Regions from separate parts of the Cobetia sp. D5 genome, predicted to be linked through region 1. Evidence: predicted binding sites of a transcription regulator. Region 1 holds the regulator's gene; each other region holds the start of a gene.
What was found. The regulator PhoB, encoded in region 1, activates phosphate uptake and scavenging genes when phosphate is short. The targets are predictions, from matches to a motif close to TGTCATANNNNTGTCANA.
Positions count from the first base shown of each region.

Region 1 (3,277 bases):
TGAACGCGATGGCCAGTCCATTCAGGGCCTGCGCGTGCGCCTGCTGCTGCAGGACACCGGCCCCGCGCGGCTGGATGAGGCACGCCTGCTGGGCATCGGCCCACGCCGGCATGTCTGGCGGCGCGAAGTGGCACTCTGTCATGGCGATACGCCATGGGTGATCGCACGCTCGCTGGCGGCGCTGGACCTGGCCCACGGTCATCGCCTCTCGACGCTGGGCGAACGCTCGCTGGGCCATTGGCTGTTTCGCCAGCCCGACCTGACCCGCAGCGCCATCGATGTCAGCCGCGCCCCGCTGGTGCTTTCGAGCCCCAGGCCGCTGGCCCGCACCACCAGCCTGTGGATGCGCCGGTCGATGTTCTCGCATGGTCGCTTCAAGGTGCTGGTGCAGGAGGGCTTCACGCCGGCCTTCCAGCACGCGCTGCAGCTGGCCTGAGCCTTGCTGGCCGACTGGCCTCATTTCTCTCTTCCCTTGCCCACTACCACCCGCCCAGGAGCCCCGATGACCGCGTCATCCACTTCCGCCGCTTCGCGTCCTTCCAGACTGGCCGACTACCTCGCCCTGACACGGCTGGACCGCCCCATCGGCACCTGGCTGCTGATGTGGCCGACCCTGTGGGCACTGTGGCTGGCGGCAGATGGCATTCCCGAGCGCACGACCCTACTGATCTTCATCGCCGGGGTCTATCTGATGCGCGCCGCCGGCTGCGTGATCAACGACTACGCCGACCGCCATTGGGACAAGCATGTCGAGCGCACGCGAGATCGGCCGCTGACCTCGGGTCGCATTTCGGAGCGCGAGGCGCTGACGCTGTTCGGGGGGCTGGTCGCGGCCGCCTTCGTGCTGGTGTGCTTCACCAACCTGACCACGGTGCTGCTGTCGATCGTCGCCGTGCTGCTGGCGGCCAGCTACCCGTTCATGAAGCGCTTCCATCATCTGCCTCAGGTGGTGCTGGGCGCCGCCTTCGGCTGGGCGATTCCGATGGCGTTCGCCGCGACGCTGGAGGAGGTGCCAACCTACGGCTGGTGGCTGTTCGCGGCCAACCTGATGTGGACGGTGGCCTACGACACCGCCTATGCGATGGTCGATCGCAACGACGACCTCAAGGTGGGCATCAAGTCCACCGCCGTGCTGTTCGGGCGTGCCGACAAGCTGATGATCGGCCTGTTGCAGCTGGGCATGCTGGTGATGTTGATCGGCATCGGCCTGCACCTGGCGCTGGGCATCTTCTACTGGCTGGGGCTGGCTGCCGCCGCCGTCACCTTCGTCTGGCAGCAACGTCTGATCCGTGAGCGTGAGCGTGCGCCCTGCTTCCAGGCGTTCCTCAACAATCATTGGACGGGGCTGCTGATCTTCGCCGGTATCGCCCTGGCGACCTGGCCGATGAGCTGACTCCTGCATAAACATTAGTATTATTTAAATTAAAGCGACCCCTGCCCTCTGTTGCTTCCCAGCCCACGGATCATGCCTGCCTGCCGCGCCTCCAAGGTGGCTGGCAGGCTTGCGTGCAAGCTGCCATGCTGGCAGTTGTCATCTCGTTGTCATATAAGCGGGTTGTAATCGTCATCGACTTGTCATTCTGGCGCGTGCGCCGACTGCTGCATGGGATCTAGCGATGAGCTCCAAGACCGTACTGATTGTCGACGATGAATCCTCGATTCGCGAGATGATCGCCGTTGCCCTCGAAATGGCGGATTACCGCGTGCTGGAGGCAGACAATGCCCAGGACGCCCACGCCATCGTCGTCGATGAAAAGCCCGATCTGCTGTTGCTGGACTGGATGATGCCGGGCACCAGTGGCCTGGAGCTCGCGCGGCGTCTCAAGCGTGACGAGACCACCTCGGAGCTGCCGATCATCCTGTTGACCGCCAAGGGCGAGGAAGACAACAAGATTCAAGGCCTGGAAGCCGGTGCCGACGACTACATCACCAAGCCCTTCTCGCCGCGCGAGCTGGTCGCCCGTCTCAAGGCCGTGCTGCGTCGCACCACTCCCAAGGGGGTCGAGGAGGCGGTGGAAGTCGAAGGCCTGATGCTCGACCCGGCCAGCCACCGCGTCACCGCCCACGGCAACTCGCTGGATGTCGGCCCGACCGAATATCGCCTGCTGCAGTTCTTCATGACGCATCAGGAGCGTGCCTACACGCGCAGCCAGCTGCTCGATCAGGTATGGGGCGGCAACGTCTATGTCGAGGAGCGCACCGTGGACGTGCACATCCGTCGCCTGCGCAAGGCGCTGGGCACAGGCCATCAGCATCTGATCCAGACCGTCCGCGGCACCGGTTACCGCTTCAGCGCTCAGGCCTGAGGGATTCATGCGCTATTGGACCAACGAGCTATGGCGCCTCGGCTACCTTGCCGGTGGCTTCGGCCTGATCGGTGGCCTGCTGGGCCATCTGGGCTGGGGCCTGGCGCTGGGCCTTTCGCTGTATCTGTTCGTCCATCTCAAGCACTTGAAGAGCCTCTACACCTGGCTGATCACCAATCCCCATGAAGAGCCGCCGCCCGGCGATGGCGTCTGGGGAGACCTGCTCGATCGCCTTTACCGCTACCAGAAGGGCCAGCGTCAGGCTCAGGAGCGACTGCGCAGCATCCTCAACCGTATCCAGGAATCCTCCGAGGCCATGCGCGACGGCCTGGTGATGCTGGACAACCACGGTGACATGGAATGGTGGAACAGCGCTGCCGAGCAGCTGGTCGGTCTCAAGGCCAGCCACGACCGTGGCCAGCACATCACCAACTATCTGCGTGACCCCGTCTTCATCGACTACTTCAATCGGCTGGCCTACCGCGAGCCGCTGACACTCCAGTCGCCGCTGTCTGACAACCTGACGCTGCAGATCTCCATCACCCTGTTCGGTGACAACGAGCGTCTGGTCATGCTGCGTGACGTCACCCGCCTCTATCGTCTTGAAGAGATGCGCCGCGACTTCGTGGCCAATGTCTCCCATGAGCTGCGCACGCCGCTGACGGTACTGGCCGGCTATCTCGAGACCTACTCCGATTACGCCGATGACCTGCCACCGCGCTGGCAGCGTGGACTGGGCCAGATGCAGAGCCAGACCGATCGCATGCAGCACCTGGTCGAGGACCTGCTGACCCTGTCACGCCTGGAAACCGACGAGCTGTCCGACAATGGTCGCTGCATCGACATGAGCGCCCTGCTCGGCCATATCCGCGACGACGCCGAAGGCCTGTCCCAGGGGCGCCACACCTTCTCCATCGAGGCCGATGCCAGCCTGTCACTGCGCGGTGAGGAGCAGGAGCTGCGCAGCGCGA
Region 1 covers NZ_CP142020.1:4,161,042-4,164,318, forward strand. Annotated here, with positions in the region: gene U0O11_RS17285 (chorismate--pyruvate lyase family protein) at 1-436, shown strand, start outside; gene ubiA (4-hydroxybenzoate octaprenyltransferase) at 503-1,393, shown strand; gene phoB (phosphate regulon transcriptional regulator PhoB) at 1,617-2,306, shown strand; gene phoR (phosphate regulon sensor histidine kinase PhoR) at 2,314-3,277, shown strand, end outside.

Region 2 (3,277 bases), 230 kb from region 1:
CGATCAGTGCCCTGGCGGCCTCCGGATAGCTGTTGGAGAGCGTGACCGGGCCGAACAGCCAGCGAATCTCGGGATGACAGCGCAGATAGGCGCCCAGCCCCTGCCACAGGTAATCGAGGCTGCGCCGCCCCCAGTAGCGCGGCTGCACGAAGCTGCGCCCCAGCTCCAGACCGTCCTGCATGCGCTCGAACATCTCGGGCGTGAAGCGGAACAGGGTCGGGCTGTAGAGCCCCTTCTCGCCATGTGCCGCCATGATCTTGCGTACCTCTCCGATGCGATAGGCACCGGCGATCTCGAGATCGGCGTCATCCCACAGCACCAGATGCCGGTAGTGGGCGTCATAGCGATCGATATCGCGCCGCTCGCCGGTGCCCTCGCCGACCCGCCGGAAACTGATCTCGCGCAGTCGCCCGATCTCGCGCATCACGCTGGAGCCGGGGAAGGCATCGAACAGATAGATCTTCTTGCCGTCGCGGGTCTCACCCAGCAATTCACAGGGCGTCAGTTCCTCACGCAGCGCCTGGCGCTCCTCGGGATGGCCGATGGCCTTCTCGGTCACGAACAGGCCACGCTTGCCGCGCCCGATGCGATACAGGTGCTTGCGCAGCAGACGCGTCTTGGCGTTGGTATTGAGGGCATCACTGTCGAGGCGCTCCAGCGGAATCAGCTCGCCGATGCGCAGCTTGAGCTGCCGCTCGCGCTGGCGAAACATCTCATGCGCCAGCAGGGGTGTGCCGAAGCTGCGGTTGATCGACGACAGCGCATAGAAGAGCGTCGAGTTGCGCCCGCTGACGTGGATAGGCAGCACCGGCGCGTTGGTCTTGCGCGCGAAATGCAGGAAACCCGACAGCCACTTGCCATCGCGTGGCCCGGTCGGGCCTGCACGCGAGACCTCGCCGGCCGGGAAGATGATCACGGCCTCTTCATTCATCAGCGCATCGCAGATCTGACCACTGCTCTTGCGATAGCCACGGCGACTGAGGTTGTCCAGCGGCAGCAGCAAGGGTGCCAGCGGCTCGACCTTCATCAGGATGTCATTGGCGACGATCTTGACGTCGCGGCGCACTTCGCCGACCAGCTTGAGCAGCGCGAGGCCATCCAGTGACCCCAGCGGATGGTTGGCGACGATGACGACACGCCCGTAGGCCGGAATGTTCTCGCGCTCCCGCGAGGACACCGAGTAGCCGAAGGAGAAGTGATCGAGCACGCGGTCAATGAAGTCGAAACCGCGCTGGTCCGAGTTCTCGCCGAGGAAGGCATTGATCTCGCCCTCGTGCACCAGGCGCCGCAGCATGGCCAGAGCTGGCCGCCGGATCAGCGGGTGACGCTTGGCAAAGGCAGGATACTTGGCAGCGATGACGCGGGCAGTATCGATCATGCTCTCTCCTTGGCCGCACGGAGTGCGGAACGCGATGTCTGGATCATGGGGCTTGATATCACGTCAGGTTCGCGCCACTTCATGACAGATGCGTCACAGTCCCCGTACAGTGAGATGACAGTCGCCCACGTGATCCGCGGCCGATGCGCCCCGGCACGGAGATCATCCGCGTACGAACAGGCAGCGCGACTGCCACGCCAAGGAGAGAGCGAATGTTTGCGATAGCCGTCGAGAATGAATCACTGGTCTGGCAGGAAACCGAGGCCCCGCACGGGATCGCCTCGGATGAGGTGCGTATCGAGGTGGCCTGGGCCGGCGTCAACCGCGCCGACCTGATGCAGCGCGCCGGCCAATATCCACCACCCGAAGGTGCCAGTCAGATCCTGGGACTGGAGGTCAGTGGCACCATTCGCGAGGTCGGCCGCCACGTCGAGCGCTTCAAGGTCGGTGATCCGGTCTGTGCACTGCTGTCCGGTGGCGGCTATGCCGAGGAAGTGGTCGTCAACGCCCTGCAGGTGCTGCCGGTGCCGGAGGGCTATAGCCTGCGAGACGCCGCCGCGCTGCCGGAGATGTTCGCCACCGCCTGGCTGAACCTGTTCATCGAGGGCAACCTCAAGCACAAGGAGCGCGTGCTGCTGCATGCCGGTGCCAGCGGCATCGGTACCACCGCCATCCAGCTGTGCGGGCTGTTCGGGCATCCGTGCTTCGTGACCGTCGGCAGCCAGGAAAAGCTGGAGACCTGCCTGCGCCTCGGCGCGGATGCCGGCTGGAATCGCCACGATGGCAGCTTCGTGGAGGCCGTGAACGACTGGGGCGGCGCCGACATGATTCTCGACCCGGTGGGCGGCGGCTATCTGGCCGACAATCAGCAGGTGCTGAAACAGGATGGCCGCATGGTATTGATCGGCCTGATGGGCGGGCGCATGGATGATCTGGATCTGGGTCGCATGCTGATGAAGCGTCAGCGCCTGATCGGCTCGACCCTGCGGTCGCGCTCCCCCGATGGCAAGGGCATGGTGCTGGATGCGCTCTACGTGCATGTGTGGCCGCGCCTGGCGCGGGGTGAGCTGCGCCCGCATATCGACAAGAGCTGGCCGATCCAGGAAGCCGATGCCGCGCATGCCTATGTGCAGGACAACGCCAGCACCGGCAAGGTGTTGCTGGCGGTGACGGGCGCCTGAGCCTCGTCATGGCGCTGATGACATCAGCAGCATGAAAAAAACGGCAGCATGAAAAAGCGGCAGCCCACTGGGCTGCCGCTTTTTTGGCTTTATTGGCGCTATCTCGTGCTCACTGCTCCGCCTGACAACATCTGACCTGACAACACCCGGCCTGACAGCAGTGTCGCTCATGCCGCCAGGCGTAGACCCCGAGGCACCTGGCAGAGGCTTATTCGCTACGCCCGATCGACTGGGCTTTCTGCCAGGTGAGTTGCAGCAGACGGGCGTCATCTCCGGCGCGATGGCGCTGGATGCCACCCTCGGCGATCACCGCTTCCTTGAGCTCCGCCCAGCAATTCAGCTGCTCCTCATCGAGCAGCCGTCTGAGCGCCTCGAGACGAAAGCGCGGCAGCATGCCGGCATGATAGAACAGCAGCGAGAGCCAGGTATTGTCGTAGCCCCAGCTGTCGCTGTAGGCGATTCCGGCCTCACCCAGCTCATCATTGACCCACTGCGCCACCTCACGCACTGGCCGCCCTTCGCGTGCCAGCCGTGCCCGTGAGATGCCGTGCAACAGCTCCGCCTTCGGGTCCCAATGCACCCACTCATCAAGAGGCTGTATCAGGAAGGCGCAACTGCTGCCGTCGGCACGCGCCAGCCCGATCTCGATCGGATAGCTACCACGGCCAAAGCCGGAGGCTTCAATATCGAGCAGAATAGGCAGCGTCACACGAATCTC
Region 2 covers NZ_CP142020.1:3,929,422-3,932,698, forward strand. Annotated here, with positions in the region: gene U0O11_RS16265 (lysophospholipid acyltransferase family protein) at 1-1,378, opposite strand, end outside; gene U0O11_RS16270 (NAD(P)H-quinone oxidoreductase) at 1,591-2,559, shown strand; gene U0O11_RS16275 (3'-5' exonuclease) at 2,768-3,268, opposite strand.
Region 2: the regulator PhoB is predicted to act here: its motif matches at 1,459-1,476, upstream of U0O11_RS16270 (NAD(P)H-quinone oxidoreductase).

Region 3 (3,277 bases), 1.8 Mb from region 1:
CGTGAGCGGCGCACGATACCGTTGTTGACGATACCTGAGTCGACAGGCAGGTCGCCGGTCAGCAGGCATTCATAGAGCGGGCGCGACATGGCCGGCAGCTCGCAGTCCAGTGATTGATACTGGCCACGGCCGGCCTCGACCAGGGCACTCAGATAGCCCATGGCATGGTGACCCACGGCGTGGTTGAGGCCGTCGAGCACGACAAGAATGACACGCTGAGACATGGTGACTCCGTGAAGCTCAAGACGGCACCGCCAAGGCGATGCCGTCTGTCAGGATGGTGCGCGCTCTGCTCGCGTGAAGCAGAGGCCGGGGATCACTGCTGGTGGATCAGTACCTGGGACTGCCACTGGCGCGGCAGCTGCTTGGCACTGGCTTCCCAGCCCGCGAAGTCCTGGACCGGACGAGCATTGGCATACTGCTCGTTGGGCAGCAGCTTGGCGGCGATATCCTCGGGCAGGGTGAGGTGCTCGGCGCGGATGGGACGGGCATAGCCCTTGGCCAGATTCAGCTGACCGGCGTCGGAGAGGATGTACTCACGGGCCAGCTTGGCGGCATTCGGGTGCGCGGCATGCTTGTTGATGATGGTGGCGTAGCCGGAGGTCACGGAGGCATCAGACGGAATGACGACCTCGAAGGTGTCGCGGTTGATCTGATCGCGATAGTTCAGGGCATTGAAATCCCACAGCAGGGCGACTTCGACTTCGCCTTTCTCCAGGTTGGCGATGCTCGGCTCTGCCAGTGACAGACGGCCCTGGCGCGCCAGTTCCGCGAAAACTTCCAGGCCCGGTGTCAGGTCGGATTCCTTGCCGCCATTGGCGAAGGCAGCGGCCAGAATGGCGTTGTTGGCCTGGGACGCCTTGCCGACGGCGCCGACGGACACCTTGTAGTCACCTTCGGCGAGATCGGCGAAGGAGGTCGGGCGCTCATCTTCACTGACCAGCGTCTTGTTGATCATGAAGGAAATGGTGCCGGTGTAGCCCAGTACCCAGTGGCCATCCTTGTCTTTGGCCCACTCCGGGATCTGCTCCCAGGTCGTGGTCTTGTAGGCCTGGGTCACGCCTTGCTGCACCGCGATCGGACCGAAGGCGAAGCCCACGTCACCGATATCGGCGGTGGCGTTCTCACCCTCGGCCTTGAACTTGGCGACTTCCTCGGCGGAGCTCATGTCGGTATCGCTATGCGCGATGGAATACTTCGACTCGAGGTCTGCCCAGGTGTCCTTCCAGTTGGCCCAGCTGTCCGGCATGCCGACGCTATCGACACGGCCTTCGGACTGAGCGGCCTCGAGAAGGTCAGCCGGCATGTCGGCGGCACTGACGGAGGCACTGCCCAACAGGGCGGCCATGCAGGTGGAAACCAGCAGGCCGGTGGAGCGGGATGAGGTAGTGGCAATCGACTTCAAGGAGATTTCCCCAGTAGGTGATGAACAATCGCTGCGCTGAAGGTAAGGCGTGACGGGCATCAGGCACCCTGTCGACACGCTGAGAGCACGTCCGGGTGCTCAGGTCATTGCTCAGGCCAGTTCTCGTATCTTTGATCAGACCAGTGCTGTGCCAAGTGCTCAGGCAAGTGTCGAGACAGCCGAGACTGTGTGGTCTAGTTCAGTTCAAGAGGCACGATCGACTCTAGCGCTCGCCTGTGACAGTTGCGTGTCGTCAACATGTCGTTGTCATGGCATGGGGTGGCGGCTCTGCCTCTGCCTCCTTCATACCTTCTTCGTGCCTTCTTCGTGCCTTGCCGCGGGCTTCAGTCCTCGCTATCTTCCACAGCCATGGGCGGACAAGGCATGAGTCAGCGCGTGATGGCTGAGCTGGCGTGGCAGCCAGAGCTGTCACCGAGTTGTCACGCCAATGCCACTATTCTCCTCATGCGTGTCTCGACAAGCGTGTCTTGAAAAGCCGCACTGAACTTTGCGGGTCATCTGAACTAGACCACAGAAATCGCTTCTCTCTGACCCTTTCCATCCTGGACGCCCTGGATGTCATGCAAGTGACTCGCCAGAAATTGCTGTCTTTCGTTATCTTTCAGGAACTTCGCATGCCTTCATCTTCGCTTGAGCCCCAGAGTGACGCCGCCTCATCGGCAACTCCTGACGCGGATGTCCCCGTGGCAGGGCTCAAGGGCAAGTTGCTGAACCATCTTGAGGCAGCGCCGCTACGCGCTTCACAGCGCCTGCCCTCCGAGCGCGAGATGATCGAACGCTTTGTCACGACGCGGGTCACCCTGCGCGACACCTTGCTGCAGCTGGAGGCGGAGGGGCGCATCTATCGCGAGAATCGGCGGGGCTGGTTCGTCTCGCCGCCACGACTGCGCTATGACTTGCTGGCGTGCCTGCCATTTCGCGACATGGTCGAGTCACAGCAGCGGGTGGCCAGCACCGAGGTACTGGCGGCAGGAGAGGTCGCTGCCAACGCGGTGATCGCGCGGCGACTGGGGATTGCGGAGGGCTCAGTGGTCTATCGCATCACTCGCGTGCGGCGTATCGACGGGCGGCGCGTGCTGCATGTCTGCCATCACCTGCGACGTGACTGCTTCCCGGGCATCCTCGATTTCGACCTCGCGGCCCACTCCCTGACCGACCTCTATCGGCACGAATATGCCATTCGTGTCAGTCGCGTCAGCTTCGAGCTGGCCTCCACGGTGTTTGACGCTGAGGCCGCCGCCGCGCTGAACGCCGCGCAGGGCAGCCCCGCGCAGCGCATCACTCGCATCAACTTCGATCAGAATGGCCGCGCGGTGGACTGCGATGATGAACACTGGCGCCACGACGCCATCGAATTGACGCTGAGTGCCGCACCACAGAGCTAGTCGGCAAGTTCGCGGCGAAGCCTGAATGCCTGGCAGGCCGCTGGTGGCCCAGGCGAAAACGCCCGCACACCTCTCTGTCGGTGGAGGCCGTGCGGGTGTTTTTTGTGCGACGGGCAGGATTCGGGCGCGGTTGAGACCCGATCGATCGGTATCAGCGCATCAGCAGGCTTTCATCGACTTCGCGGAAGTGATGGGCGCTTTTCATCAGGGCGAGGGCGGTGAGGGCTTCGACGCCATAGACGCGGGTGGTGATGGCGTGGCGGGTGGCGACATGGTCCAGCAGCAGGGCGAAGTCGCCATCGCCGGAGGCGAGGATGATCTCATCGACCTCGGGGGCGGCTTCCATCACGTCGATGGTGATGCCGACATCCCAGTCGCCCTTGGCCGAGCCGTCGCCGCGCTGGATGAAGGGCTTGAGTTTGACCTCGAAGCCTATCTCGCGCAGGCGCTGCTGGAATTGCTGCTG
Region 3 covers NZ_CP142020.1:2,351,574-2,354,850, reverse strand. Annotated here, with positions in the region: gene U0O11_RS09835 (alkaline phosphatase family protein) at 1-224, opposite strand, end outside; gene U0O11_RS09830 (ABC transporter substrate-binding protein) at 317-1,405, opposite strand; gene U0O11_RS09825 (UTRA domain-containing protein) at 2,041-2,811, shown strand; gene U0O11_RS09820 (LabA-like NYN domain-containing protein) at 2,963-3,277, opposite strand, start outside.
Region 3: the regulator PhoB is predicted to act here: its motif matches at 1,833-1,850, upstream of U0O11_RS09825 (UTRA domain-containing protein).